Regions from separate parts of the Nocardia sp. NPDC056064 genome, predicted to be linked through region 3. Evidence: riboswitches for the same ligand, from Rfam matches in the RefSeq annotation. Region 3 holds a riboswitch; each other region holds the start of a gene.
What was found. Region 3 has a riboswitch for cobalamin ahead of glyA (serine hydroxymethyltransferase). Riboswitches for the same ligand answer to the same signal wherever they lie in the genome.
Positions count from the first base shown of each region.

Region 1: linked by a shared signal. The riboswitch ahead of cobN (cobaltochelatase subunit CobN) and the one ahead of glyA (serine hydroxymethyltransferase) in region 3 are both predicted to bind cobalamin.
Region 2: linked by a shared signal. The riboswitch ahead of ACFC06_RS03145 (ABC transporter substrate-binding protein) and the one ahead of glyA (serine hydroxymethyltransferase) in region 3 are both predicted to bind cobalamin.
Region 4: linked by a shared signal. The riboswitch ahead of ACFC06_RS04620 (ABC transporter substrate-binding protein) and the one ahead of glyA (serine hydroxymethyltransferase) in region 3 are both predicted to bind cobalamin.

Region 1 is NZ_JBHJWO010000001.1:1,202,030-1,209,344, reverse strand. Features, by position in the region: gene cobG (precorrin-3B synthase) at 1-937, opposite strand, end outside; gene ACFC06_RS05525 (hypothetical protein) at 1,077-1,754, shown strand; gene ACFC06_RS05520 (MerR family transcriptional regulator) at 1,788-3,086, shown strand; gene ACFC06_RS05515 (hypothetical protein) at 3,120-3,608, shown strand; cobalamin riboswitch at 3,638-3,765, shown strand; gene cobN (cobaltochelatase subunit CobN) at 3,804-7,315, shown strand, end outside.
Region 2 is NZ_JBHJWO010000001.1:694,074-701,388, reverse strand. Features, by position in the region: gene ACFC06_RS03155 (FecCD family ABC transporter permease) at 1-504, opposite strand, end outside; gene ACFC06_RS03150 (FecCD family ABC transporter permease) at 501-1,499, opposite strand; gene ACFC06_RS03145 (ABC transporter substrate-binding protein) at 1,496-2,533, opposite strand; cobalamin riboswitch at 2,562-2,772, opposite strand; gene ACFC06_RS03140 (TerD family protein) at 2,800-4,113, opposite strand; gene ACFC06_RS03135 (glucosyl-3-phosphoglycerate synthase) at 4,341-5,216, shown strand; gene ACFC06_RS03130 (ATP-binding cassette domain-containing protein) at 5,277-7,130, opposite strand; gene ACFC06_RS03125 (type III polyketide synthase) at 7,142-7,315, opposite strand, start outside.
Region 3 is NZ_JBHJWO010000001.1:242,471-249,785, reverse strand. Features, by position in the region: gene ACFC06_RS01235 (acyl-CoA dehydrogenase) at 1-1,327, opposite strand, end outside; gene ACFC06_RS01230 (methylenetetrahydrofolate reductase) at 1,433-2,356, opposite strand; gene glyA (serine hydroxymethyltransferase) at 2,463-3,761, opposite strand; cobalamin riboswitch at 3,884-4,083, opposite strand; cobalamin riboswitch at 4,316-4,458, shown strand; gene ACFC06_RS01220 (hypothetical protein) at 4,614-5,966, shown strand; gene ACFC06_RS01215 (ABC transporter substrate-binding protein) at 5,963-7,015, shown strand; gene ACFC06_RS01210 (ABC transporter substrate-binding protein) at 7,042-7,315, shown strand, end outside.
Region 4 is NZ_JBHJWO010000001.1:997,257-1,004,571, reverse strand. Features, by position in the region: gene ACFC06_RS04625 (ABC transporter permease) at 1-228, opposite strand, end outside; gene ACFC06_RS04620 (ABC transporter substrate-binding protein) at 238-1,887, opposite strand; cobalamin riboswitch at 1,924-2,050, opposite strand; gene ACFC06_RS04615 (hypothetical protein) at 2,063-2,851, opposite strand; gene ACFC06_RS04610 (hypothetical protein) at 2,835-4,040, opposite strand; gene ACFC06_RS04605 (bile acid:sodium symporter family protein) at 4,257-5,150, opposite strand; gene ACFC06_RS04600 (alpha/beta fold hydrolase) at 5,241-6,035, opposite strand; gene ACFC06_RS04595 (TetR/AcrR family transcriptional regulator) at 6,209-6,802, opposite strand; gene ACFC06_RS04590 (alpha/beta hydrolase) at 6,887-7,315, opposite strand, start outside.

The DNA.
Region 1 (7,315 bases), 960 kb from region 3:
CCTGCAACCACGGCGAACTCGCGTCGAAGATCAACCCCATCGGCGCCAGCACCCGCACCACGGTCTCGGCCGGTCCCTCCGCGAGATCGGTGAGGACCACGCTGCGCCACGGCGTGATGTACAGCGGATGTTCCACGGCGGCCAGGAATTCGGCGGTGCGCGCCGAGAGCGTGCCCAGCGGGACACCGGCGCCGAGGGTGACCAGGCCGTCGTCCTGGTCGAGCCAGCCGATCGGGATGGCGTGTGCCGCACCGAGTTCCAGGGGTTCACCGGCGGGGGAGAGGTCGAGCACCTCGGTGACCTTCTCGACGCCGCCGGGGATCTCGTGCAGGCGCCACTGCCCGGATTCGCCGCTGCCGCGCAGGTCGAGGAAGCCGCGGGCCGCGTCGAGCATCACCTCGACGGCCGCGTTCGCGTCCACCCGCACGCCGGTGTCGGTGCCCGCGAGCAGCAGCGCGAACCGGTCGGCGGCGACCGCCTGGACGCCGATGTCGCCACGCAGCGTGCTCACGTCGCCGCGGCCGTCGTCGAGGGTGAACAGCACCCGGCCCGGCAGCTCGGCCAGCCGCGGGTCACCCAGCAGGCCGGTGTCGAGGTCGGCGGCGAGCCCGTGCACCTCGGCGAACCCACCCACCCGGCCCGACAGCGGCGAGGCGACGATATTGCGCACCCGCTCGTGGGTGGCGCTGGGCAGCAGCCCGGCGGCGTCGAGCCGTGACGCGAGCTCGCCGGGGTCGCGGACCTGGCGCAGCTGGATGTTGCCGCGCGAGGTGAGTTCGAGATTGCCGTTCCCGAGATCGCGGGCGGCATCGGCCAGCGTCTGCACCTGCTCCGGCGTCAGCCGGCCGCCGGGCACCCGGATGCGCGCGAGCGGCCCGTCGGCGGCCTGATGCAGGCGCAGCACGCCGGGGCACGAGTCGGGAGTACTCCTGGTCATGATCCGTCCAGCCTACGACCCGGCCGATTGGGGGAGACGCGAGCGGGTAGGTCCCGGGTAGGCCGGTCCGCGTGGCCGGTTCACCTAAGGTGGACAGCGGTCCGTCGCCCGGGTTGATCACTCCAGGAGAGGTCGTCGCATGCTGCGTGAGTTCGTGGACAAGCGGGTCGTGCCCGCGCTCGACCGGGTCGCCCACGCGCAGGCACCGGTGGTGGGCCGGTATGTCGACTGGCTGGCGAAACGGCATCCCGACGACGCGCCGGTGGATCTGCTGCAGCGGCTCTCCCGGCAGTACCTGGTGGTGGTGACGGCCAGCGGTGTCACCGTGGGGCTCACCGCCGCCGTGCCGGGGGTCGGCACGCTGTTGAGCCTGGCCGCCACCGGCGTGGACACGGCCGTGTTCCTGGAGGCGTCGTCGGTGCTGTCGGTCGGCGCGGCCGCGGCCTATCAGCTCGACCCCGACGACCCGCGCCAGGCGCAGCTGGTCTCGAAGGTGGTCCTGGGCGAGGCGGGGACCAAGCTGCTCGACGAGACCGCGGGCCACAAGACCGGGCAGTGGCTCGGTGTGGTCACCGATCACATCCCCGGCCTGGCGAGCATGCCCGATTCGCCCGCCAAGCGGTTCATCGTGAACTACCTGGTCAAACGCACGCTGCTGCTGTTCGGCACGATCATCCCGGCCGGGATCGGCGCGGTCATCGGCGGCGTCGGCAACAACGCGCTCGGTCAGATGGTGGTGGCCAACGTCTACCGCAACCTCGGGACGGGCTCGCCGGAGATGGTCGGGCGCGGTACCACCACGGACTCCGGCGTTTGACCTTCGAGTCGCTCGAACCCCGATGATCAGCCGGTGCCCGAATCCGAGCTGATCACCATCGGCGCCTTCGCCCGCCTGTGCGGCCTGAGCGCCAGTGCCCTGCGCTTCTACGCCGATGCCGGGGTCCTCGTCCCCGCCGTCGTCGACGAGGCCACCGGCTACCGCTACTACGCTCCCGACCAGACCGGCACCGCGCGCCTGATCCGCCGCCTCCGTGCCCTGGACATGCCGCTACCCGCCGTCGCCGCCGTCGTCACCGAGCCCGACGCCGACCGCGCCACCGCTCTCGTCGCCGCCCACCTCACCGCCCTCGACGACCACCTGGCCTCCTTGCGCACCGCGGCCGACGCCGCCCGCGCGTCCCTGGACCGCAGTGCGTTCGTCACGCCGACGCCCCCCGCCGACGCCCCCGGCGCGGTGCGGTCGCCGGGTTCACAGATCGGGACGAGCCGGTCGGTCGAGGCCGCGAGTGGAACAGCACCCGGTCGTGCGAAACCCCGCGACACGGCGTCGGCCGAGCCGGATGCCGTCCGCGTGCGTGGGCCCGTGCTCGCCGCCGCGCTCGACCAGGTCGCCACCGCCACCGTCGTGGACCCACGGCACCCGGTGCTCGACAGCGTCCATATCGAAGCGGGCCCGGCGGAACTGGTCCTCACCGCCACCGACCGCTACCGTCTGGCGACCCGCGGCGTGCGCGTCGACAAGGCCCCCACCGCGCCCTGGGCGATCACCGTCGACGCCGCGGACCTGCGGGACACGGTGTCCTGGCTGCGCCGCCGGCCCACCGTCGTCCTGCGCCCCGACGCCGCCGGTCTGCTCTGCACCACGGGCGACGCACCTGTCACGGCCGACACCGGCGGACCGGAACACGGCGGCGCAGGGGATCGGAACATCGCGCGGGCGAACCGGATCGGTCCCGAATCCGAGCGCCGGTGCCGGTCCTCGGCCGAGGAATTCCCCGACTACCGGGCGATGCTGGCGGCGCTACCCCCGGTCCGGGTGCGCGTGGTGGTGCGGCGATCCGCGCTGCTGGGCGTGCTCGAATCGGTACAGGCCGCCACGGTGACGCTCGAAGCGATCCCGGGCAACCTCCGGCTCACCGACGGGGAGTTCGCCCACACCCTCACCGCCACCGTCACCGGCCCGACCATGACCATCCACTTCGCCGTGACCACCCTCTATCCGGCGGTGGCGGGCGCGGTCGGCCCCGACCTCATGCTCGACCTCATCGCCCCCGACCAGCCGGTCCGCGTCCGCTCCGCCGACGACGGCACCCTGCTCACCCTGGCGATGCCCCGCCGCCCCGAATCCGCCGACCCGGCAACCCACTAGCCGACGTCGCACAGTCCTGCCGAAAGGAACTCCATGACCACCCCCACCACCGACCCCGTGATGACCCGGATCACCGCCGCGGTGACCGAATCCCGTTCGGGCGACACCGATTCCGCCCGCGCCACCCTGGTCGCCCTGTGGTCCGAGATCGGCGCGGCGGGCGACCCCCTGCACCGCTGCACCCTCGCCCACTACCTCGCCGACCTCCACGACCATCCGGCCGAGGCCCTCGCCTGGGACATCCGCGCCCTCGACGCCGCCGACACCCTGACCGACGCCCGGCTCACCGAACACCACGCGGGTCTGCGGGTCGCGGGGTTCTACCCGTCGCTGCACCTCAACCTGGCCGACAACTTCCGCCGCCTCGGTGCCTTCCCCGCCGCCGGCCACCATCTCGACGCCGCGCGCGCCCACGTCGACGTCCTCGCCGACGACGACTACGCGACGATGATCCGCCGGGCCCTGGACGAGGTCGCCGCCGCCGTGGCCGCCGGGGACACCGCCGCACGCCCCACCCCCTGATCGGTCGTCCGGGGACCGGACGCGGGCTGGAAAGTTGTGGCGGCGGTGGGGCCGTTACCATCGTCATGCTCGGCGGGCGTCGAGGAAACCGGTGGAAATCCGGTGCGGTCGCGCCACTGTGAACAGCCAGACCCTCTCCGGCGAGCACACGACAACCACCCCGTTGGGCGCGTCACCCGAGGAAGGTCTCACCCTGTGATCCTGCTGCTGTCCACCTCCGACACCGACCTGCTGAGCGCGCGCGCGAGCGGCGCCGAGTACCGGTGGGGCAACCCCGCCCGGCTGCTCGTGGCGGACCTGCCGGAGCTGCTCGACGGCGCCGACCTGGTGATCGTGCGCATCCTCGGCGGCAAACGCGCCTGGGAGGAGGGTCTGGACGCGATCCGGGCCAGCGGGGTGCCGATGGTGGCCCTCGGCGGCGAGATCGCCCCCGACGCCGAACTGATGGAATGCTCCACCGTGCCGGTGGGCGTGGCCGCGGACGCGCACAACTACCTCGCCGCCGGTGGCGCGGAGAACCTGCGTCAGCTGCACCACTTCCTGTCCGACACGGTGCTGCTCACCGGCCACGGCTTCGAACCGCCGGTGCAGCTGCCCAGCTGGGGCGAGCTCGAGCGCTCGGCCCGCATCCTGGAACCGCACGCCCCGACCGTCGCGGTGGTCTACTACCGCGCCCAGCACCTGGCGGGCAACACCGGCTACATCGACGCGCTGTGCACGGCCATCGAGGCCAAGGGCGCCCGCGCGCTGCCGGTCTACTGCGCCTCGCTGCGCACCGCCGAACCGGAACTGCTCGAACTGCTCGGCCGCGCCGACGCGCTGGTGGTCACCGTGCTCGCCGCGGGCGGCAGCAAGCCCGCCACCGCCTCGGCCGGTGGCGACGACGAAGCCTGGGACGTGGCCGCGCTGGCCGCCCTGGACGTGCCGATCCTGCAGGGCCTGTGCCTGACCAGCGGCCGCGCCCAGTGGGAGGACAACGACGACGGCCTCTCGCCCCTCGACGTGGCCACCCAGGTGGCGGTGCCGGAGTTCGACGGCCGCATCATCACGGTCCCGTTCTCGTTCAAGGAATTCGACGCCGACGGCCTGTCCACCTACGTGCCCGACGCCGAACGCGCGGCCCGGGTGGCCGGTATCGCGGTGCGCCACGCGCGCCTGCGCCACATCCCGGCCGCCGACAAGCGGATCGCGATCATGCTCTCCGCGTACCCGACCAAGCACGCCCGCATCGGCAACGCCGTCGGCCTCGACACCCCCGCCTCGGCCATCCGCCTGCTCACCGAACTGCGCGCCGCGGGCTACGACCTCGGCGAACCCGGCGAGATCCCCGGCCTGGAGCAGGCCGACGGTGACGCGCTCATCCACGCCCTGATCGCCGCGGGCGGCCAGGACCCCGACTGGCTCTCGGCCGAACAGCTCGAGGGCAACCCGATCCGCATCGGCGCCGCCACCTACACCCGCTGGTTCGACTCGCTGCCCGAGGATCTGCGTGAGGCCGTGGTCGAAGCCTGGGGCCCGCCGCCCGGCGAACTCTACGTCGACCGCTCGGCCGACAAGGACGGCGAGATCGTCATCGCCGCCCTGCGTTTCGGCAATGTGGTGCTCATGGTGCAGCCGCCCCGCGGCTTCGGCGAGAACCCGGTCGCCATCTACCACGACCCCGACCTGCCGCCCAGCCACCACTACCTGGCCGCCTACCGCTGGCTGTCCGCGCCCGACGGTTTCGCCGCCGACGCGATGGTCCACCTCGGCAAGCACGGCAACCTGGAATGGCTGCCCGGCAAGACCCTGGGCATGTCCGCCTCCTGCGGCACCGACGCCGCCCTGGGCGACCTGCCGCTGATCTACCCGTTCCTGGTCAACGACCCGGGCGAGGGCACCCAGGCCAAGCGCCGCGCCCACGCCACCCTGGTCGACCACCTGATCCCGCCGATGGCGCGCGCCGAGAGCTACGGCGACATCTCCCGCCTCGAGCAACTGCTCGACGAGCACGCCAACATCTCCGCCCTGGACCCGGCCAAACTGCCCGCCATCCGCCAGCAGATCTGGACGCTCATGCGCGCGGCCAAGATGGACCACGACCTCGGCCTGGCCGAACGCCCCGAAGAGGACGTCTTCGACGACATGCTGCTGCACGTCGACGGCTGGCTCTGCGAGATCAAGGACGTGCAGATCCGCGACGGCCTGCACATCCTGGGCCAGGCCCCCGAGGCCGAGATGGAACTCGACCTGGTGCTGGCCATGCTGCGCGCCCGTCAGCTGTGGGGCGGCGAGCAGAACGTGCCCGGTCTGCGGGAAGCTCTCGGCCTCAGCGAAGCCGGTGACGAGGCCCGCGAGCGGGTCGACGTGGTGGAGGCCCGCGCCCGCGAACTCCTCGCCGCCCTCCAGGCCACCGACTGGTCGGCCGACGCCGTCGACACCCTCGTCGGCGACTACGCCACCGCGATCCTGGCCGGAGCCGACGCCACGGCGGCCGACGACACCACCCGCCTCGACGCGGTGAAGACGGTCCTGCGTTTCGCCGCCACCGAAGTCGTGCCCCGCCTGCGCGAGACCAGCGTCGAGATCGCCCGCGTCCTGCACGCCCTCGACGGCGGCTTCATTCCCGCGGGTCCCAGCGGTTCGCCCCTGCGCGGCCTGATCAATGTGCTGCCGACCGGCCGCAACTTCTACTCCGTCGACCCCAAGGCCGTCCCCTCGCGGCTGGCCTGGGAGACCGGTCAGGCCATGGCCGAATCGCTGCTGGCCCGCTATCGCAGCGACCACGGCGAGTACCCGAAGTCGGTCGGGCTGTCGGTGTGGGGCACCTCGGCCATGCGCACCTCCGGCGACGACATCGCCGAAGTGCTCGCCCTGCTGGGTGTGCGCCCGATCTGGGACGAGGCCAGCCGCCGCGTCACCTCCCTCGAGATCATCTCCCTCGAGGAACTCGGTCGTCCCCGCATCGACGTCACCGTGCGCATCTCCGGCTTCTTCCGCGACGCCTTCCCGCACGTGCTGGCCCTGCTCGACGACGCCGTCCGCCTCGTCGCCGACCTCGACGAGCCCGCCGAGTCGAATTACGTGCGCGCGCACTCCCAGTCGGATCTGGCCGAGCACGGCGACACCCGCCGCGCCACCACCCGCATCTTCGGCTCCAAGCCGGGCACCTACGGCGCGGGCCTGCTCCAGCTCATCGACTCCAAGAGCTGGCGCACCGACGACGACCTCGCGCAGGTCTACACCACCTGGGGCGGCTACGCCTACGGTCGCGACCTCGACGGTGCCCCCGCCGCCGACGACATGCGCACCGCCTACCGGCGGATCGCGGTGGCCGCCAAGAACACCGACACCCGCGAACACGACATCGCCGACTCCGACGACTACTTCCAGTACCACGGCGGCATGGTCGCCACCGTGCGCGCGCTCACCGGCAAGAACCCCGAGGCCTACATCGGCGACTCCACCCGCCCGGATGCCGTGCGCACCCGCACACTCTCGGAGGAGACCGCCCGCGTCTTCCGCGCCCGCGTGGTGAACCCGCGCTGGCTCGAGGCCATGCGCCGTCACGGCTACAAGGGCGCCTTCGAGATGGCCGCCACCGTCGATTACCTGTTCGGCTACGACGCCACCACCAATGTGGTCGCCGACTGGATGTACGAGAAGCTCACCGAGAGCTACGTCTTCGACGAGGTCAACCGCAAGTTCATGGAGCAGTCGAATCCGTG
Region 2 (7,315 bases), 450 kb from region 3:
GTAGCCGTCGAGGCCGTCCTTGGTCGCCACTGCCAGGATCGACGCCATCGCCACGAACGCCCCGGCCAGCGCGCCACCGACCAGCCAGAGACCGGTGCCGCCGAGCACGGCGCTCACCACCAGCGCACCGAGCGACGCGCCCGCGTTGATCCCGATGATCTCCGGGCTGACCAGCGGATTCGTCGCGATGCGCTGCAGGATCGCTCCCGCCAGCGCGAAGGCGGCACCCACGCACAGACCGGTGAGCACGCGCGGCAGCCGGTCGGCGACGACCACGTCGTATTCGATGAGCGTGCCGCCACCGCCGAGGACCCGCAGCACATCGGCGGTCGTGAGCGGATAGTGGCCGACGGTCAGCGACCACGCCCCCACCGCCAGTGCCGCCGCGGTGAACAGCACGGTCAGCAGCGCGGACCGGCGCTGGACGCGCAGCACCACGCGCCTGCCCGGCGAGCGCAGCAGCAGGGTGTCGCGGGGCAGGACGCGGGGTTCGGTGGCCGTCACAGCGCCGCCACCTTCCGGTTGCGCACCAGGTACAGGAAGAACGGCGCCCCGGCGAAGGCGGTGACGATGCCGACCTGGATCTCCTGGGGCCGCACCGCCACCCGCCCGAGGATGTCGGCCAGCAACAGCAGGGTGGGCCCGAACAGGGCCGACCAGGCGAGCACCCAGCGATAGTCGGGTCCGCCGACGGCGCGGGCGATGTGCGGGACCACCAGGCCCACGAACGCGATCGGCCCCGCCACGGCCACCGCCGAGCCGGCCAGCAGCACCACCGCGCCCGCCCCGGTGACGCGCACGGCGACCAGCCGCGTGCCGAGCGTGCGGGCCATGTCGTCGCCGATGGCGATGGCGTTCAACGGCCGCGCTACCCCCAGGGCGAGGACCGCGCCCGCCGCGATGAAAGGCACGACCGCCCAGACCGATTCGGCCTCGGCGCGAGCCAGCGACCCGACCACCCAGAACCGGAAGTTGTCGAAGGTGGTCCGGTCCAGCAGCGTGATGGCCGTGGTGATCGAGGCGCACAGCGCGGTGCACGCGGCACCGGCCAGCGCCAGCTTCACCGGCGTCGCCCCACCGAAGCCCAGCGATCCCAGGGTGTAGACGAACGCGGCGGCCACCGCGGCGCCGAGGAAGGCGAACCAGATGAACCCCGAGGTGGTGGCCACGCCCAGCGTGCCCATGGCGAGCACGATGGCCAGCGAGGCACCGGCGTTGACACCGAGCAGTCCGGGGCCCGCGAGTGGGTTGCGGGTCAGGCCCTGCATCACCACGCCGGCCAGCGCGAGCGCCACCCCCGCGAGCAGGCCCGCCACCGTTCTCGGCATCCGGATGTAGCGCACGATGCGGTCGGTGTCGGTGCCACGGAAGTCGGTGAACGCCGCGATCGCGTCGTCGAGGGCGAGCGGGTGCGTGCCGATCAGCACCGAGGCCACGCAGACAGCGGTGAGCGCGGCACCGGCCAGGAGCAGGCCGGTGCCGCGGGCGGTGCGGGTCACCGGCCGAACAGCTCGGGGTGGATCAGTTCGGCGACCAGTTCGGTCGCGTGCGCGATCCGGACACCGGCGGCCCGGTCCGCGAACAGGAACGGGTGCACCGCACCGGCCCGCACGGCGGTCAGGTTCGCGAACGCCGGGTTGCCGACGATCTTGTCGACCTGCGGCTGCGCGTCGGCGCGGGTATAGGTGGCCTTGCAGCACTGGCTGGTCAGGATGATGTCGGGATCGGCGGCGATGAGGGCTTCCGCGCTGATCGGCACATTGCGGCGCTCGGTGAGATCGGCGAAGGCGTTCACCCCGCCCGCCGCCTCGATGATCTGGGTGACGAAGTCGATCCCGCCCGCGACGGTGTAGGACCCGTCGTCCTTGGGCGTGAGGACCGCGACCCGTGGCCGGGCGGCGTCGGCGACCTTGGCGCGCACCGCCGCGATCCGCGCGGTCAGCTGTGTGACCACTTCTTCGGCGCGCTCGTCGACACCCCACAGCGCGCCCAGATCACGCAGGTCGGCGTACACATTGTCGAAACGCACGGTCTTCGGGTCGATCGCCTCGTCGGCCAGTCCGTCCGCGCTCGGGCACAGCGGGCTCAGCACCCAGGTCCGCACACCCAGCTCGTGCAGGCTGCCGCGGGTGCCCACGCTGTTCTGCGCGGAGGCCGCGAAGACGCCGTTGTAGCCCGAGAGCACGAAATCCGGCTTCTTCGCCAGCAGTTCGTCACGGCTGGGCAGCTTCTCGACGTAGTCCGACTTCGCCTGCGCGTCACGGTATTCGGGCAGCACGGCCGCATCGAGGAACGCCGTCTGCACGAGCCGGTCGGTGACGCCGAGGGCGTGCGCGATCTCGATCGAGGGCTGGTAGGCGGCGTAGATGCGCTGCGGTGGGGAGCCGACGGCGACATCGAGGCCGCAGTTGGCACGGGTGACGGCATTCGCGCCGGTGGTGGCCGGTGCGGGTGGGGCACCGCACCCGGCGACGACGATCGCGCAGGCGATCAGCGCGCCGGTACGCAGGCGCGCGACAACAGAGGGGGTCAAGATGACGGCCTTCCAGGTCCTCGTGGAATGGGTACTGCGTGGCCGTGGCCGGTCTCCTGGCTGACGGGATGGCGCGCGACGGATCAGCCTTCCCAGGGCATGCCCCAGTGGCCCCGGACGGCATCGGCCGCCCGGATCGATCAGTCGCTCCCGATCACAGTGGCGAGGGCCGCATCGGTTTCGCACCGATTTCCCGAACACCACGGCTCGGGGACTGTACCAAGATCGGAAACCGGATGGTCGGGTCGGCTGGTCGAATTGTCCGATCAGCGAGGATCGGGGCAGGTTCCCGCGTACCGGGTAAGGCCGAGACCGTTCTTGCCCTTGCTGCGCCCGACCGGCCCGTTCTTGGCCGAACGGACCCAGGCGCCGGTGGTGTCGAGCACGGGCATGCGTTCGCTGAAGGCGCGGCTGTAGCGGGTGGTGCCGTCGACGGTGAGGATGCCCTCGCGCACGTCGATGTGGGCGACGGTGGCCCAGAAGGAGTTCTTGCCGTTGCCGATCAGCACGGTGATCTGGTCGGCGTCGGCGCCCGGCAGCCCGTCGGGCCCGGGGCGGCCGTAACGCACGCGCACCCGGGGACGGCCGAAGGTGTCGATGGCGCCGGCGCCGTTGTCGACGGACTGGTAGACGTTGAGCAGCAGGTCACCGTTCTCGGTCGGGCGCACGACCACCTGTTCGGTGGCGGGCCGGTTGTTCGCGCCGGGGCCGCGGGAATCGCCCTGGTGGTGCAGGAACGGCCACACGGCCAGGTCGCCCTGATGACCTTTCTCGCCGCTGATCACCACGTAGTCACCGGTGATCTCGTTGCGGCAGAAGAAGTACACGTCCAGATCGCCGGTGCCGTAGCGGGTGACCTGCCCGTCGGGCGCGTAATGCGCACCGCGGCCGTCCCATTCGAGACCGACGGTGAGGACGTACCCGGGGTCACCCTTGCGCAGGTCGATGCTGGCGCGGCGGTCGGGTGAGTCCTTGGTGAGGACCACGTCGACCTTGCGCAGATCCACCTGCGGTGCCGCCGGCGCAGGCGCGGGCGCCGCGACGGGCCGCACAGGTGCCGGGTCCTCGGCGGGCTCCTCGTCGACGACGATCCCGTGCTCGGTCGCGAAGGCCGCGAGCCCCGCGCTGTAGCCCTGCCCGATCGCGTCGAGCCGCCACCCCTCGCCCCGCCGGTACAGCGCCACCGCCTGCAATACCGTCTCGCTCGTCAGATCCGGCGGCGTGAAGGTCATGGACTCGCCCGCGCCCGCGACGGTGACCCGCAGACCGCGCACCTCACCGAACCGGATGCCCTGCGCCTCGGTACTGCCCGCGATCACGACCCGGTGGATGTCGGCCGGGAGCGCCGCCAGATCCACCGACACCACCGCGTCGGACTCCATCCGCACCCCCGGCGCGACGGGATTGTTGAAGAACACGAAATCGGCGTCGGAGCGGACCACACCGTCGGCGGTCACCAGCACCGCCGACACGTCCACCGCCCCGGCGGGCTCGGCGAGGTCGAGCCGGATCGTGTACCGCCGCTCCCCCAGATCCGTCTTGGACCCCTTGGTCACCTCGACCACCGTCGCCGCGCTCATGCCCTACCTCCGTCGACCCCACCGGCCGGTGATCCGCACCAGGCTTTTCCGTTCGTCAGGGTACTCGTGTCCCCGGATTCCGATCGGTCTCCGGAGACGAACCCGCCCGCCCGCGACTGTGCGTTCACCTGTCGACACCACCACGGCGACCGGGATCGGTTGGCTCCGGTCACAGGATCCGCGGTGATCGGTGGCGGGGCCGGGCGGGGTGTCGTTCACTGGTCGGCATGAACGTCCGTGAACTGATCGACCGTAAGTCCGGTCGCCGGATCTCGGTGGTGGTGCCCGCGCTCGACGACGAGGACACAGTCGCCGGAGTGGTCGCCTCGGTCCGGCCGCTGCTCGGTGGACTGGTCGACGAACTGATCGTGCTCGACGCGGGTTCCGCCGACCGCACCATCGCGCGAGCCAGGGCGGCCGGTGCCGCTGTCTACACCCGCGAGGAGGCGCTGCCCGACATCGTCCCGCGCCCGGGCAAAGGCGAGGTGCTGTGGCGCTCGCTGGCCGTGTGCACCGGCGACATCGTCGTCTACCTCGACGCCGATCTGGTCGAGCCGGACCCGATGTTCGTGCCCACGCTGGTAGCTCCGCTGCTGACCGATCCGGGGCTTGCCCTGGTGAAGGGCTTCTACCGGCGCCCACTGGCGGGCGGCGCGGAGTCCGACGGCGGCGGGCGAGTCACCCAGCTCGTCGCGCGTCCCCTGCTCACCGCCCTGGCGCCCGCGCTGGCCGAGATCGTGCAGCCCCTCGGCGGTGAATACGCCGCCACCCGGAGCTTTCTCGGCGAGATCTCCTTCGCCAGCGGCTTCGGCGCCGAGATCGGCATCCTGCTCGACTGCTGGCAGCGCCGCGGGCTGTCCGCGATCACCCAGGTCGACCTGGGTGTCCGCGTGCACCGGCACCGCTCCACGCACGAACTGGCGGTGATGAGCAGGCAGGTGGTGGCGACCCTGCTGGACCGGCTCGGCATCCGCGACTCCGGCATCGGGCTGGTGCAGTTCCTGCCCAGCGACGACGGCTGGCGCCGCACCCCCTCGGAGGTCAGCCTGACCGACCGCCCACCGATGACCCAGCTGATCGCCACCCACCGCGACATCGCCTGACACACAACGAGCGCCGGTGCGGTCCCCACGGGAACCGCACCGGCGCTCGGCGCGTGCGAGCTAGGCGGCGACCAGACCGAAGTCCAGCTTCACCAGCTGATCGGCGCAGTCGAAATAGCGGTCGTCGTGGGTGATCACGATGACCGTCTTGCCGCGCCGCTTCAGCTCCGTGAGGATCTCGCGATAGAACACCTCACGGAAGCGCGGCTCCTGATCGGCGGCCCACTCGTCGAAGACGTAGATCTGGCGGTCTTCGAGCAGCGCGGTGAGAAGGGCGAGCCGTTTGCGCTGGCCCTGCGACAGATCCACCGTCGACAGGCGCCCGTCGCGCACGGTCACCTTGTGCGCGATCTGCAGTTCGTCGAGGTAGCGCTGGACCTCCTCGTCGATCCCGGGCCGGTCGAAGCCCAGATAGTCCTCGAACAGGTGGAAATCGGTGAACACCGCCGACGAGTTCTGCCGGTACCACTCGATGTTGTCGTGGTCGATCCTCTCCCCGTTGAGCGACAACGACCCCGTGCGTGGCACATACAGACCGGTGATCAACTTGGCCAGCGTCGACTTGCCGCTGCCGTTGCCACCGACGATGAACGTGATCTGCCCCGGCTCGAAGACCAGGTCGATCGGCCCCAGCCGGAACCCGCTGTCCTCGGCCGCGTCGAGCCCGGGCGGCGGACCCAGCGGCACCGGCCGCACATCCGTGGCACCGTGATCGACCCAGTTCTTGCCGTTGACATCCGGTCCCGCCGAAGGCCGCGCCCCCGGATGCGCCGGATGATGACCCGGCCCGGGATGTCCCTTCGCACCGCGCGGCGGCGGTCCGGGACGCGGCGGCGGACCACCGAGCCCGGGCGGACCGGGCGGCGCGCCCGGTGGCGGCGGAATCGGCGAGGGCGCCTCCGAGCGATACACGTAGCTCACGCCCGAGAGTTCCAGCTTGGCCTCCCCCGCCGCCGGACGCTCGGTGAAGGGCAGCAGATCCTCGTTGTGCAGCGTCTCCATCGACAGGTTCATGTCGCGGATCTTGGCCAGCGCCACATCACCGCGCAGCAGATCCGGGATGCGGTGCATGAAGTTCTGCATCGGCATCGCCAGGAACGTGGTGACCAGCACGTACCCGATCATGGTGTCGCGCGGCAGGTTCAGCGCCGCCGCGATGACGAACAGGATCAGCGCCATCGTCGCCAGCTGCAGCGCCTGGCCGAAGCCCTGCGCGTAGGAGAACTTCGAGCCCGCGTCGGTGTTCTGATCCCGCAGCGTGCCCGCCGAACCGAGCAGGTGCCGGTCCATGAAGTCACGACGACGGCCCCGGTGCAGCTTGAGTTCCTTGATCCCCAGGGTGACCGACTGGAACGAGCGCAGCAGCGCGTCCTCGTTCTCGCGTGCCTCCCGGTAGATCCGGCGCACCCGCTTGAGCACCATCTCCACACACGAGATGCCGATCAGCGTGCCCGCCACCGTCACCGCGAAGATCGGGCCCGACACGATGGCGAGGAACACGAAGCAGCCGACGATGGTCGCCACGTCGACGCAGATCGACGGGATGGCGGTGACCGCCTGCGACAGCGCCCGCACATCCTCGGTGAGGGTGGCGATGAGCCGGTGCATGCCGAGCCGTTCCAGGTGTTCCAGCGGCGCGGCGACGATCCCCGCGCTCAGGTCACTGCGCAGCCGGTAGATCGCCTCCTGGGACAACCGGATCAGCAGCACCTGCGAGAGCACCCCGCTGACCAGGATCACCAGCCCGGTCCCCGCGAAACGCAGCAGCAGGTTGTCCGGCTGCGGTTTCGGCGAGACGACAGCGTTGATCAGCGTCACCAGGTAGGTGTTGGCCACACCGGCGACGAGACCCGCGACCACCACGGCCGCGATCCTGGCCGGCGAGAGCGCGGCGAGAAAACGGAGCAGTTGCATGACTTACGCTCTCAGCTGCGGATGACATCGAAGACGATGCCCTCGAGGGTGACACCGGGTGCGAACGAGAACGCCACCCCGGTCGAGATCGGTGCCGTGGTCTGCGCGTCGCGGATCATCCGCTCCAGCACGAAGATCAGCGACACGCTCAGCATGTTGCCGTGCTCGGCGAGCACCGCCCAGCT
Region 3 (7,315 bases):
TGTCCCGGTAGAACTGTTCGACGTCGTATTCGCGGGTGTAGCCGTAGCCGCCGTGGACCTGGATGGCCAGATCGTTGGCCGCCAGGCACCACTGCGCGGGCCAGCTCTTCGCGATCGGGGTCAGCACGTCGAGCAGCAGCCGGGTGCGGGTGCGGTCGGCCTCGTGCTCGGCGGTGCGTTCCTCGTCCAGCAAGCGGTAGCAGTACAGGTTGAACGCGAGCGCGCCTTCGACATAGCTCTTCTGCGCCAGCAGCATCCGGCGCACATCGGTGTGCTCGATGATCGGCACCTGCGGCGCGGCCGGGTCCTTGACGCCGGGCGCGCGGCCCTGCGGACGGGTGCGCGCGTAGTCCAGCGCGTGCAGATAGCCGGTGTAGCCCAGCGCCGTCGCGCCCTGTCCGACGCCGATGCGGGCCTCGTTCATCATGTGGAACATGTAGGCGAGCCCGTGGTTCGCCTCGCCGACCAGGTAGCCGACCGCGCCCGCCGCACCGCCGGGGGTGTGTCTGCCCTCGCCGAAGTTGAGCAGGGTGTTGGTGGTGCCGCGATAGCCCATCTTGTGGTTGAGGCCGACGAGCACCACGTCGTTGCGGTCGCCCAGCGTGCCGTCGGATTCCACCAGGAATTTGGGGACGATGAACAGCGAGATGCCCTTGACGCCGGCCGGACCGCCGGGGATCTTGGCCAGCACCAGGTGCACGATGTTGTCCGAGAGCTCGTGTTCGCCGCCGGAGATCCACATCTTGGTGCCGGTGAGCCGGTAGGTGCCGTCGTCCTGGGGCACCGCGCGGGTGGTGATGTCGGCCAGTGACGACCCCGCCTGCGGTTCCGACAGACACATGGTGCCGAAGAAACGGCCCTCGACCATCGGCCGCACGAAGGTCTCGATCTGTTCCTCGCTGCCGTGCGCCCGCAGCAGGTTCGCATTGCCGACGGTCAGGAACGGGTACGCCGCCGTGCCCACATTGGCGGCCTGGAACCAGGCCGTGCACGCACCGGCGACGACCGCGGGCAACTGCAGGCCGCCGATCTCGTAGTCCATCGCGGCCCCGATCAACCCGGCGTCGGTGAAGATCTTCAGCGCCTGCCCCACCTCGGGGATGATGTGCACCCGTTCACCGTCGAAGGTCGGTTCCTGGGCGTCGCTCTTCTTGTTGTGGGTGGCGAAGTGCCTGGTCGCGATCGCCTCGCTGAGGTCGAGTACCGCGTCGAAGGTGGCGCGATCGTGGTCGGCGAAACGTGGCCTGCTCGTCAGCGCGGTGACGTCGAGCCAGTCGTGGAGCAGGAATTCGAGATCGCGGCGGGACAGCAGCAGGGAGTCGGTCATCGGGTCTCTTCCTCGGTTCGGCGCAGCCGCAGGCAACCGTACCCGCCGCCGGGCCTGCGCGTCCGGGACCGGCTCGCCGCGCACCCGCGGCGAGCCGGCCGGTATTCACCGCACCGCCAGTGGTGCCTCCGTGACGCCGTAGCCCAGGTTGGCCAGCACCTCACCGGTCGCCTTGGCGAAGTTGAGGGTGATGAAGTGCAGGCACGGGGCGCCTTCGCGGATGAGGCGTTCGGCCATCTCCGTGGCCAGGGCGATGCCCTCGGCGCGGACCGCCGCCTGATCCGGTTCCGGGCCGCTGCCCGCGGCACGGCGCAGCCGGTCCATGACCGCGGCGGGCAGCGCGCGACCGCTGAGTTCCTCGGCGCGCGCCACCGTGCGCAGCGAGGTGATCGGCATCAGCTCCGGGATGATGGGCTTGGCGCCCTCGACCGGGTCCAGGGCGCCGACCCGGTCCCGCAACCGCAGATAGTGTTCGACGTCGAAGAACATCTGGGTGATCGAATACTCCGCGCCCGCACGCAGTTTCGCCACCAGATGCCTGGTGTCGTGGGCCAGGTCCGGGGAGCGGTGGTGGCCCTGCGGGAACGACGCGACGCCGACGTGGAAGTCGCCGAGATCGCGCACGATCCGGACGAGTTCCTCCGCGTAGCCCACGCCGTCGGGGTGTTTGGTCCACGGCCCCAAAGGGTCGCCCGGCGGGTCGCCGCGCAGCACCAGCAGATTCCGGATACCGGAATCGGCGTAGGCGCCGACCAGCGAGCGCAGTTCGGCGACGCTGTGGCCGACCGCGGTCAGGTGGGCGACGGGCAGCAGCGTCGTCTCCCTGGCCAGGTCGCCGGTGATGCGCACCGTGCGGTCCTTGGTGGAACCGCCCGCACCGTAGGTCATCGACACGAAGGCCGGGTGCATGCGCTCGAAGTCGCGCACGGTCCGCCACAGGCGTGCCTCGCCCGCGCTGTCGCGGGGCGGGTTGAACTCCACCGAGAACGGCACACCGCGGCCCGCGTGCGCACGCAGGCTCTCGGCCACCGAATGTCCTGCGGCACTGCTGTTTCCACCGCACCCGGGTAGTCCCGAACCGGTCCTTGTCATCGCTGTTCTCCTCGGCCCCGCGTCGTGCTCGGCGCGTGGCCGCTCAGAGCAGATTCCAGTCTTCGAGGCCCTGGTACAGCGGGACACTCTGAGCCAGCTTCGACACCCGACCACGCAGGGATTCGACATCGGAAGTACCCGCCAACGCCGCGGCGATGACATCGGCGACCTCGGTGAACTCCGCATCACCGAAACCACGCGTCGCCAACGCCGCGGTACCGATCCGCAGACCCGACGTCACCATCGGCGGACGCGGATCGAACGGCACCGCGTTCCGGTTCACCGTGATCCCCACCTCGTGCAACAGGTCCTCGCCCTGCTGACCATCGAGCTCGGAATTACGTAGATCCACCAGCACCAGATGCACATCCGTACCACCGGTCAACACCGAAATACCCTTACCGGCGACATCGGCACCGGTCAGGCGTTCGGCCAGGATCCGCGAACCCGACAGCGTGCGCTGCTGACGATCCTTGAACTCCTCCGACGCGGCGATCTTGAACGCCGCCGCCTTCGCCGCGATCACATGCATCAACGGGCCACCCTGCTGACCCGGGAACACCGCCGAGTTCAGCTTCTTCGCGAACTCCTGCTTGGCCAGAATCAACCCCGAACGCGGGCCGCCGAGGGTCTTGTGCACGGTGGAGGACACCACGTCGGCATACGGCACCGGCGAGGGGTGCAGACCCGCGGCGACCAGACCGGCGAAGTGCGCCATGTCGACCCACAGGTAGGCACCGACCTCGTCGGCGATCTCACGGAACTTCGCGAAATCCTGGTGACGCGGGTAGGCCGACCAGCCGGCCACGATCACCTTCGGCTTCGACTTGAGCGCGATGTCACGCACCTCGTCCATGTCGATACGGTGATCTTCCTTGGACACACCGTAGGAATGCACGTCATAAAGCTTGCCCGAGAAATTCAGGCGCATCCCGTGGGTCAGATGACCACCGTGGGCCAGATCCAGACCCAGCAGGGTCTCCCCCGGGTTCATCAACGCCATCAACACCGCCACGTTGGCCTGGGCCCCCGAATGCGGCTGGACATTGGCGAACTCGGCACCGAACAGTTCCTTGGCCCGATCACGAGCCAGCGTCTCGACCACATCCACGGCTTCGCAGCCACCGTAGTAGCGGCGGCCGGGGTAGCCCTCGGCGTACTTGTTGGTCAACACGGAACCCTGCGCCTGCAGGACCGCGCGGGGCACGAAGTTCTCCGAAGCGATCATCTCGAGGGTGTCGCGCTCGCGGGCGAGCTCGCCCGCCATCGCGGCGGCCAACTCGGGATCGAGCTCACCGAGAGACTGGGTATTGACGGACTGGGCACTGGTGGAGGCGACCACAGCGGAACTCCCTTGGCTTGCAGGCGAACAGCCGCCACCCTTTTCGCGCGCACGCCGACCCGGCACCCCACGGGGATTCGATCGGCGGTGCGCCCGATCCACGAGGCGACGACCACCGGACGCGGCGCGCCCGGCACAGCGGCAGGTCTTCGGACTCGCGGGCACCGGAGCCCCTGGGCGCCGACCTACCGGCCGTCGCTTCCCGGACATGGGTCCAGTGCGAATGACGGCTTTCGTTCCTGCTCACCGCTGCGGGACAGTCCCGGAATTCCACCGGGTTCCCTCTTCACCGCGCAACGGTCCCGTTGCGTCAGGTGTCGACACCGGCGGCGGCGCGGGGGCTCCCGTCGTCCTCGCCACCGGCGAACCAGCTGCCGGGACAGCATACGGTGCCGTGCCCGGCGACCGGCCGCCCGGGCCGGGATACCCCACGGGCCCGGTCGAGGCGGGACTATCATGAGCGCGCAGCTGGTTCACGCTCACCAGCCCGGGACGGTCCGACCTCCCGCGGTGGACGTGTCGAAACCGGTGTGCCGGACCTCCGGCCGCCGGCCAGAGGGAACCCGGTGGGAATCCGGGACTGTCCCGCAGCGGTGAGCAGGAACGACCGCCGTCATCACGCACTGGGCACCCCGCCCGGGAAGCGACGGCCAGTAGGTCGGCCGAATCAGGCCGGTGCCCGCGAGTCCGAAGACCTGCCCGCTGTGCCGGACACGCCGTGTCCGGCGGCCACCGCCTCGTGGACCGGGCGCGCGACCGCTTCTCCGACCCGTGCGACCTCGCGTCGCTCCCGGTGCTCGGTGGACGACGCCGCCCGACAGGCCGGCGGCCGTCCGCACCGCACTGGAGACGATGACCGTGGCAGTCCCGCCCACTCCGTTCACCGCGACCGTTCTCGGCCTGCCCCGGATCGGGCCGAACCGGGAACTGCGGCAGGCCGTCGAGGACTATCTGGCCGGCCTCATCGACGCCGACCGCCTCGACAGCGCCGCGCGCGAGCTGCGCCTGGCCCACCTGAGCGTGCTGGCCGCGGCGGGCCTGGACTCGATCCCGGTCGGCACCTTCTCCTACCACGATCAGATGCTCGACACCGCCGCCCTCTTCGGCGCGCTCCCGGCGCGGGTGCTCGGCATCGCCGACCCCCTCGACCGCTATTTCGCCGCCGCGCGCGGCACCGCCACCGTCGCCCCGCTCGACCAGGCGCCGTGGTTCGGCACCGGCTACCACCACCTCGTCCCGGAGATCGACGCCGAGACGCGGTTCACCCTGCACGCGGACGCGCTCCTGGCCGAGCTGGCCGAGGCCGTCGAGCTCGGCGTCCCCGCCCGGCCCGTGGTGATCGGCCCGCTGACCTTCCTGAAACTCTCGCGCCACGCGCGGGGCGCGGCCCTCGACCGGCTGCCCGAGCTGGTCCCCCGCTACCGGGAACTCCTTTCCGCCCTGGCCGACGCGGGCGCGAGCTGGGTCCAGCTCGACGAGCCGATCCTGGCCACCGAGCTCACCGCACGCGAGATCGCCCACCTGCGCACCACCTACGCCGCCCTGGCCAGTACCTCCCGCAGACCCGCGCTGCTCGTGGCCGTGCCCTTCGGGCCGCCCGGCGCCACCCTGGCCGCACTGGCCGACATGGGCATCGACGGTGTCGCACTGGATTTCACCGCGGGCACGACCCTCGAGGCGGTGGCCTCGGTGCCCGCGCTCACGCGCAAACTGCTGGTGGCCGGGGTGGTCGACGGCCGCGGCTTCTGGCGCACCGATCTCGACGCCGCGCTGAGCACCCTGGGCTCGCTGCTGGGCAGCGCGGGATCGGTGGCGGTGTCGAGTTCGTGTTCGCTGCTGCACGTTCCGTACTCGCTGGCCCCGGAGGCCACCCTCGACGAGCGGTTGCGCTCATGGCTGGCCTTTGGCGCGGAGAAGGTTACCGAGGTCGGCATCCTGGCCGGGGCGCTGGCCCGGGGCACCGACGCCGTCGCACCCGAACTCGACGCCGCCCGCGCGGCCGTGCGGGCGCAGCGAGCCCACCTCGCCCAGCCCGCCGTCCTCGGCCACACCAGCACCGAGCACGGCTGGGTGCAGTCCTCCGGCGCGCAGTGCGTCCGCCCGCCGATTCCGCTGCGCGAGGCCGCCCGGCCCGCGTCCGCCACCACCCGGCACAGCACGCCGGCCGTCCGGAACGAGGTCCACCGACCATGGTCTCCCGCGTGAATTCGACGGCTCGATCCCGCCGGCTGCCGGCCGCGCTGGCCACGGCCTGCTGCCTGGTGGCCGCTACCGCGTGCGGCGGCACCGACTCCACCGCCTCCCGCACCGACCCGACGACGAGCCTGCCCGGCCGGACCAGCTACCCGTTCACCCTCGACAACTGCGGGGTGCGAGTCACCTTCGACAAGGCACCGACCAGGGCGGTGTCGCTGTATCAGGCGTCCACGGAGATCCTGCTCGCGCTCGGGCTGGCCGACCGGATGGTCGGCACCTCGACGTGGTTCGACCCGGTCCTGCCCGCCCTGGCGGCCGACAACGCGAAGGTGCCCCGGCTCGCCGACAACGACCCGTCGCTCGAGACCGTGCTCGCCACCGAGCCCGACCTGGTGACCTCGGCGAGCGCGCACACCTTCACCCCCGCGGTGGTGGCCGAGCGGTCGCGGTTCGCCCAGCTCGGCGTGCCCACCTATCAGTCGCCGTCGGTGTGCACGGGCGCCACGGTCGAGGGCGAGACCGTCACCCGCACCGCGCCGCTCACCGTCGACACGCTCTTCCAGGAGATCACCGAGCTGGCCCGGATCTTCGACGTGCAGGAACGCGGCGCGCAGCTGGTCGACCAGCTGAAGGGACGCCTCGCGGCGGCCACCTCGGGCGCGCCCGCCGACCCCGCGCCGACCGTGGCGTTCTGGTTCTCCGGGCTCGAGGCCCCGTACATGGCCGGCTGCTGCTCGGCCCCCGGGCTGTACGCCAGCGAGACCGGGGCCCGCAATGTGTTCGCCGACCAGCGCGAGGACTGGCCCGAGATCAACTGGGAGGCGGTCGTGGCCGCCGATCCCGATGTCCTGGTGCTCGCCGAGCTGAGCCGTCAGCGGGTCGACGGTGACGCTCTGGCCACCAAGATCGCGTTCCTCGAATCGAATCCGGCGACGAGCCGGATGCGCGCGGTGCGCGACAAGCGCTATGTGGTGCTGACCGGCTCCGAGCTCGACCCCGGTATCCGCGAGATCGACGCGATCGAGAAACTGGCCGCCGGTCTCGCGGCCACCCGATGACCGACCCGATGAAGGAGTCCCGCGCGATGCGCCTGGCTTTCCGGCACCTGTGTGCCGTGTCCGTTCTCACCCTGGCGGTCGCGGGTTGCGGCGCCGCCGACACCGGCGGCGACCAGGCCGCCTCCGCCGACGGCTTCCCGCTGACGCTGCAGAACTGCGGGCGCTCGGTCACCGTCGACGCGCCACCGCGGCGCGCGGTCTCGCTGAATCAGGGCTCCACCGAGATCCTGCTGTCGCTCGGACTGGCCGACCGGCTGGTGGGCACCGCGACCTGGACCGATCCGGTGCGCGCCGATCTGG
Region 4 (7,315 bases), 750 kb from region 3:
CCACAACCAGTGCGCGTACTGCTCCGGCGCGGAGCGGTCCAGATGCAGGGTCTGCTCGAGGTCGCCGATCTGCTCCGGTGTGGGTTCGGGAACACCCTGCGCGACCAGGATCATCCGGGCCGGGTCGCCCGGCGCCAGCGGTAACAGTGCCCAGATGAGCACGCTGGCGCCGAGCAGGGTCAGCACGGCCTCGACGACCCGGCGGCGGGCCCGGGCGAGTGGACGCACCCTCGCCCGTTATTCGCCGGTCCGGCTGGTGAGGTGCCTGCGGACGTTCGACACCCGGTAGTCGGCCCATTCGGGGCCGGTGACCACGGTGAAGTACTTGAACGTCCCGGCCACCACGTAGGCCTGGTCGCGCACCAGGATCTCCTGGGCGCGCGCCAGCAGCGCGTCACGTCGCGCGGTGTCGAACTCGCCGCGCAGTTGCGCGCCGATCGCGTCGATCTCCGGGTTGCTCACGCCCTGGGCGTTCGACGATCCACCGGTGGTCCAGCGCACCAGGTAGGGCTGGATCGGGTCGGCGGTGCCGGAGAGCGAACCGCTCAGCGCCACCGAGGATTCCCACGCGCCGGGGTCCTTCTTGACCGCGGCGGAGTCCTCGGCATTGTTGATCTGCAGATCGAAACCGGCCCGCGCGACCTGGTCCTTCATCGCGATCGCGACATCGTTGGTCTCCGGGCCCTGGGCCTGGGTCACGAACCGCACCACCAGCTTGCGGCCGTCCTTGGCGCGGATGCCGTCGGCGCCGGGCACCCAGCCCGCCGCGTCCAGCAGGCGCTTCGCCTCGTCCAGGTCGTGGACCTGGTTGTCCTGGGCGAACGACATCGACGGCGGGTACAGGCCGGTGGCGGCCGCGAACTGGCCGTTGCCGACGTCTTCGGCGATCCCCGCGTAGTCGATGGCCGCGGTGAACGCCTTGCGGACGGCGGTGTCGGTGAAGATGCCCGCCTTCAGGTTCATCTCCACCAGCAGCGACTGCAGAGCCTGCTCGGAGGACAACACGTGCATATCGCTGTCGCCGCGCAGTTCCAGCTTCGCCGAGGTGGACGGGTAGAACGCCATATCGGCCTCACCGCTGCGCACCCCGGCCAGCCGGGCCTGCTCGTCGGGCACGACACGGACGGTGACGCCCTTCAGCGGCGGCGTTCCCTCCCAATGCTTCTGGTAGGGGGCGAGCACGAGATTGTCGGGGCTCCACGCGGTGATCGCGTAGGGTCCCGAGTACGCGCCCGCGCCGACGATCTTCGCCGAGTCACCGCCCGCGGCCTGCACGGCGGCGACATCGTAGATCTGCAGCGAGTTGTCGCGCGCGGCGAGGGCGGCGGGCACCATGGCGTTCGGCGCGGGGGTGGTAATGACCACCTTGGTGCCGTCCACGGTCACCGTCGTCGCCTTGTCCAGGTACACCCTGGCCGCCGACGATTCGGCGATCTGCCGGGTCAGGGCAGCGGCCACGGCGGCGGCGTCGACCGGCTTGCCGTTCTGGAAGGTGACACCGTCGCGCAGCGTCACGATCCAGCGGGTGTCGCCCTCGCGCACCACCGATTCGGCCAGCCAGGGCGCGATCTCACCGGACTCGGTGACCTGCAGCAGGTTCTCCGCGACACCCCAGTCGAACAGCCAGTTCGTGCCGGTGCCCGCCGGGTCGAGACCGGCGATCTTGTAGGAGTTGTAGATGGTCAGGGTGCCGTCACCGGCTTCGCGCAGCGCCCGTGCCGCGGCGGCACCACCGTCGGTGGCCTCGCCCGCGCATCCGGTGACCATCAGGGTGGCCGCGAGCAGCGCGGCCAGCACGCCTGCGGCGCGGGAACGGCGCCGCCGCCCGGTCCGGGCATGGTCGGACAGCCGCAGGGCATCGTGCCTGCGGCGAGTGAGCACTCGCATTTCTCATCCTCGTGAAGCTAGATCCTGAAGCGGTGCAGGTATCCTGGCTCCCGGATCAACGCTCGCCTTCGGCCTTCCAACCCAGGAAGGTCGTGGCCATGGATGAAGGTCTGCTCCTCGGTCACAGTTGCGGGACAGCCCCGGATTCGCACCGGTGTTCCCTGCGGAAGTGAACCTAGCGGACGGGGCGCGCCGGTGGGGGAACGGGCGGGGTCAGGTCGCTGTCGCTGACGGTGTATGTCAGCGGGGGATAGGTGAAATCCGTCTCGGTGTTCTCGCGTCGTCGCAGGGCATAGAACTCGCGTCGCTGTTCGTCGTCGGCCGTGGTGAGGGGCGCACCCCGGTGCAGGTAGGGGTGTCCGTCGCGGAAGTGGAGAACAGTCTTCGATGTCCGGAAGGTGACGCCCAGCCACTCGTTCTCCGTGGTCCGGGCGGCCGTGTCCAGCACGATCTTGTGCCGGAGGAGCCGATTCGTGGCGACCGAGAACACCACGACGCCGTGGTGTGTCAGGGGGATGTCGAATCTCTCGCCGGAGTTCTTCGGTTCGACGATCAGCGTCCGCGGCGGGAGCTCGGGATGCCGGTAGCAGGAGAAGACGGCGATGAACGACTCGTCGGCCAGATCGAGGGCCTGATCGGAATGGCTGCCCATGGTCGCGTAGGCATTGGTGTAGCGCTCGGCGAGCGCGTTGTCGAAGGCTGCCGGGAGTTCGGCGCGGGCCTGGATCCGCCGGGCCAGACGCTCGTGCACGGACGCGAAGTGCTGGGCGGGACGGCCGTAGCGCGCGGTGGTACGGACGAGCGGGATGCCGCCGGTGGCATCGACTCTGGTCAGCACGGCGCCGCGGCGGCCCTTGCCGAGGTCTTCCCAGTCGACGGAGGCGGCGAGTGCGGTGAACAGGTCGTCCTCGACCGGCAGCGGGTAGGTGACGATCCCGTCCGGGAGGCTAGATCCGGGGAGCAAGGTAGTCCCCGGTGTTCATGCTGAAGCGGAACCGGTCGCCGTAGTCGATGAAGGACACGGACCGGTTCTCCTCGGCGTAGAGCTCGCGCAGCGCGTCCATGCCGTCCTCGGTGGGCGGCTCCAGCGGGATCAGGCCGGTACCCGGGTCGAGGAAGGTGCGGCCGTCGCGGTGCACGGCCTCGGTGGTCGAACAGCGCACCACATAGCCCAGGCGGGTCGGCAGCAGCGCGGCGTCCAGCGTCGACGGCCGGATCTCGTGGGTGTAGAGGCGATTGGTGGACAGCGGTATGAACAAGACCGAGCCGGGGTAGAGGGTGACGCTGAATCGTGCCGGGAGGCCGGTCTTCTCGGCCGGATTCTTGAGGCGGAAACGCAGGCTGGTGAGCCCGCTGACACCTCGCACGCCGTAGTCGAACGGGTCCTCGGGCAGGGGCTCGAGCTCGTCGAGGCCGTCGTAGAAGGTGCAGAAGGCCATGATCCCGTCGACGGGCATGTCCTTGGTCTTGTCGGCGTGGGCCGAGATCTTGGCCTTGGACTGTTTGCGCTCGGCCGTGGCGTGCGTGTTGTGATAGATCTGCGCCAGCACGTGATTGAGCGGGGCATGCCCACGGAAGATGGTGTCGGCCTCCTGGTTCAGGGACTCGACGATGCTGGTATCGGTCGCGCGGAAGGTCTCGGTCGGGCCCGAGAGATTCGTGGAGCAGCGCAGCAGGCGGAAACGCAGATCGTCACCCTCGCGCGTGACGGGCGTCAGATAGATCCCGGTGCGATGTGCTGTGCCCGTCTTGGTGGATTCGGTCAGCGACTGGAACGTGTGTTCCGCGCTGATCCGGCCGAAATGGTCGTCGTCGAGGTCGAAGAACCGGCGATAGTGCACGCCAACACCGTGCACCCGAACCGGCACCCGGCCCGCGTCGACGCGCGACCACGAATCCTCCGCGGCGACACCGTGCGACAGCTCGCGGATCACCGACACCCGCGCGGCGGACCGCAGCGAACGGCCGCTGATCGCCGACAGGTCACCACAGAGGTACACGGCCTTTCCCGCGAGATCGACGGAACCGGTGGCGAGATCCACCGGCCCCATCACCACTCCGGGGAAATCCCGGACCACCGCACTGTCGCGCATCTGCGCGGGCGCCACCAGCACACTGCCCGCCGCATCGATCCGAGCCTCTGCCATGGACATCGAGCAGTCCCCCCGTCGTTCCCCGACCTCACCGTGCGCCGACAGCCCGCCCCTGCACTGTGTTTCGACACGCGAGAACCAGTCTGCCGTTCGCAGATTAGCGGATCTACTCGTCGCGGTGTTCGGCTGCGCCGACGGCACCCTGCGGGTCTCCCTCGGCATGGACTGTGGGAACTGGACTGGGAGCACACCTTCGGGTGAACCGGCCTGCCGTCATCAGTGCACGGCGGGTACCCGGTCCACGGAATCGTCTGCCGCCCGGTCGGTTCGGGTGATCAGGAAACCGAAGGCGGCCGCGAGGACGTACATCAGCACCGAATAGACGGCGGCGGGGATCGCGGCCTCGGAGCTTTCCAGGACACTGAGCGCGATGGTCATGGCCACGGCCGTGTTGTGGATGCCGACCTCCATCGACGTCGCGATCGCCTGGGGGCGGGCCAGCCGGAGCAGGCGGGCGCCGGTGTAGCCCAGGGCGAGGCTCGACAGGCAGAACAGGGCGGTGACCAGGCCGACCTGCCGCGCGTAGTCGGCGACATCGTCGCGTTCGGCCACCAGCGCGCCGACCGAGACCAGGGCGAGCACGCCGACGGAGAAGATACGGACCGGCCGATCCGCGGCGGTCGCGAAGGCGGGGGAGAAGCGGCGCACGATCATGCCGATCGCCACCGGCGCCAGCACGATCGCGATCACCTGCACCACCTTGCCGAACTGCAGGCCGACTTCACCGTCGGCACCGAAATAGCCGATGGCGAAATTGGTGATGATCGGGACGGTGATGGCGGCCAGCACGGCGTTGATCGCGGTGAGCGTGATGTTCAGGGCCACGTCACCGCGGAACAGGTGGCTGTAGAGATTGGCGGTGGTGCCACCGGGCGACGCGGCCAGCAGCATCATGCCGATGGCCAGCAGCGGCGCCAGGTCGAACAGTTCGATCAGGCCGAACGCGAGCGCGGGCAGGGCGAACAGTTGCAGGGCCAGCGCGACCAGCACGGCCCTCGGTGAGCGCCCGATCCGGCGGAAGTCACCGATGGTGAGGGTGAGGCCCAGCCCGAACATGATGATGGCGAGCGCGCTCGGCAACCCGATGGTGATCAGGGCGGAGGATTCCATTGGTCAACTCTCGATTCTCGGAGGAGAGCGCAGACGCGCGGCGGGGAGGTGGTCGCCCACGCCGCAATGTAATCGCCGCTTACATGACTGTCAAGCGACCGTGGCGACGGCCTTCCACCACGTCACGACGCGCTCGACGACAGGCTCCGGAGTGCGGACCCATTCGATGTGCCCATTGCTCGCGCCGGGCGGAACGTCTGTGGCGCGGTAGTCCCAGCGGGTCGCCGCACCGGGCTCGAACAGCGTGCGGGCGAAGTCGTCGATGCCGGATTCGGGTGCCAGGGAATCGTTTTCCAGCGCGATCACCAGGGCGGGGATGTCGATGGGGCGCTGCGCCGGGAACGGCGGCCGGCCGGTGAGCACCATGCGGGCCCACTCACGCATCATGGTGCGCGCACCGGGGGCGCCGAACGCGGGCGGCGGAAGGTAGCCGAACGCCGCGGTCAGCGCCGGGATCATGGCGGCCATGGCGGCGACGTGCAGGCCGTATCCGGCGAAGTGCCGGTGGTGCGGGAGGCAGCCGCCGATCGTCACGAGCCCGTCCACGCCGGGGTGGTTGATCACGTGCCCGGCGGCGAGCTGGGCGCCGAGGCTGTGGCCCAGCACGATCACCGGTCGGGTGGGATGGTGGCGGCGGAGCTGGGTCACCGCGTCGGTGATGGTATCGATCTCGTCCGCGTAGGACCAGTCGTGTGCGCGCGCCGCGCGGGGCCCGCCGCGCTCGAACCCGCGGCGCGGCAAGGCGTGTGCGTCCCAGCCGTGCTCGCCGAACGCGCGGACCACCGGGGTGTAGAAGCGGGAGCCGATGGCCATCGCCGGTGCGATCAGGACGATGGGAGCCTCGCTGTGCGGGTCCATCGATGCGCCGATGTCGGTGCTGGTCACTCTGTGCTCCTCGGGGTGTTCACGCTGTCGACCGCGCGCTGTGGAACCCCTAATGTAAGCGCTGAGTACATCGACGGGGGCGGGCGGGTCCTCCGGGAAGCCGGATCGCCCTGGCTCCTGCGGGTCCGGATCTCGGTGCAGGTCGCGCTGTGATGCCGACGTGCAGCTGGTGGCTACTCGTCGACGGCCGCGGCGGGGCGTAGGTCGAGGATCGAGTTGATCGTCGCGCGGACCCGGTCGGTGAGTTCGCCGGGCGCGCCGACATCGAACTTCCCGTGCAGGTACAGGAAAGCCAGGCCGTGCACCAGCGCCCACATCGCGGTCGCCAGCGCTTCCTCGTCGGACTCCGGAAAGGCTTGCCGCACAATCGATCGCACGTATTCGTGGATGGCGGTGGTGGCCGCGACCCGCTCGGGGCTGGTGGGGTCGCAGGGCTCGGAGAACATGGCGCGGAAGAGCCCGGGACGTTTCAGGGCGAACTGGATGTAGGCGACAGCGATCGCGGTGAAGTCGTCGGCGTTTCTGGGCGCGGGGTTGGCGGCGACGAGATCGGCCGCGAGTTCCCGGTATCCGACCGCCGCCACCGCGGCCAGCAGGGCGTCGCGGTCGGCGAAATGCCGGTAGGGCGCCGCCGTCGAGACGCCCGCGCGGCGCGCGGCGGCGCGCAGGGAGAGCTCGCCACCGTCCTCTTCGAGCAGCTCTACTGCTGCGCGAACGAGCGCGGCCGGGAGGTCGCCGTGGTGATACGGCGCGTTCTGCGGTGCCATGGAGTCAATTTAACAACCGCGTGCCGACAGCGATCCGCCTGTCGAGCGGTTCGGGCACCGCAGAACGCCGAATCGAGACCGGGATCAGTTCAGCGCCGTCTTCAGCGCGTCGATGGCGAGGGCACGGGCGACATTGGCCGCGCGGGTGTCGCGCAGGCTGTCCAGCAGCAGGAAATCGTGGACCATGCCGGCGACGCGGACGGAAGTGACGTCGACGCCGGCCTCGCGCAGTTTGTTGGCGTATTGCTCGCCTTCGTCGCGCAGGACGTCGGCTTCGTCGGTGATCACCAGCGTGGGAGGCAGCCCTTTCAGGTCCTCCAGTGAGGCTTGCAGCGGGGAGGCGTACTTTTCCGCGCGTTGGGTGGGGTCGGTGGTGTAGGCGTCCCAGAACCATTTCATGCCGTCGCGGGTGAGGTAGTAGCCCTCGGCGAACTGCAGGTAGGAGGGGGTGTCGAAGTCGGCGTTGGTCACCGGGTAGAGCAGGACCTGGGCTTTGAGGTCGATGCCGCCGCG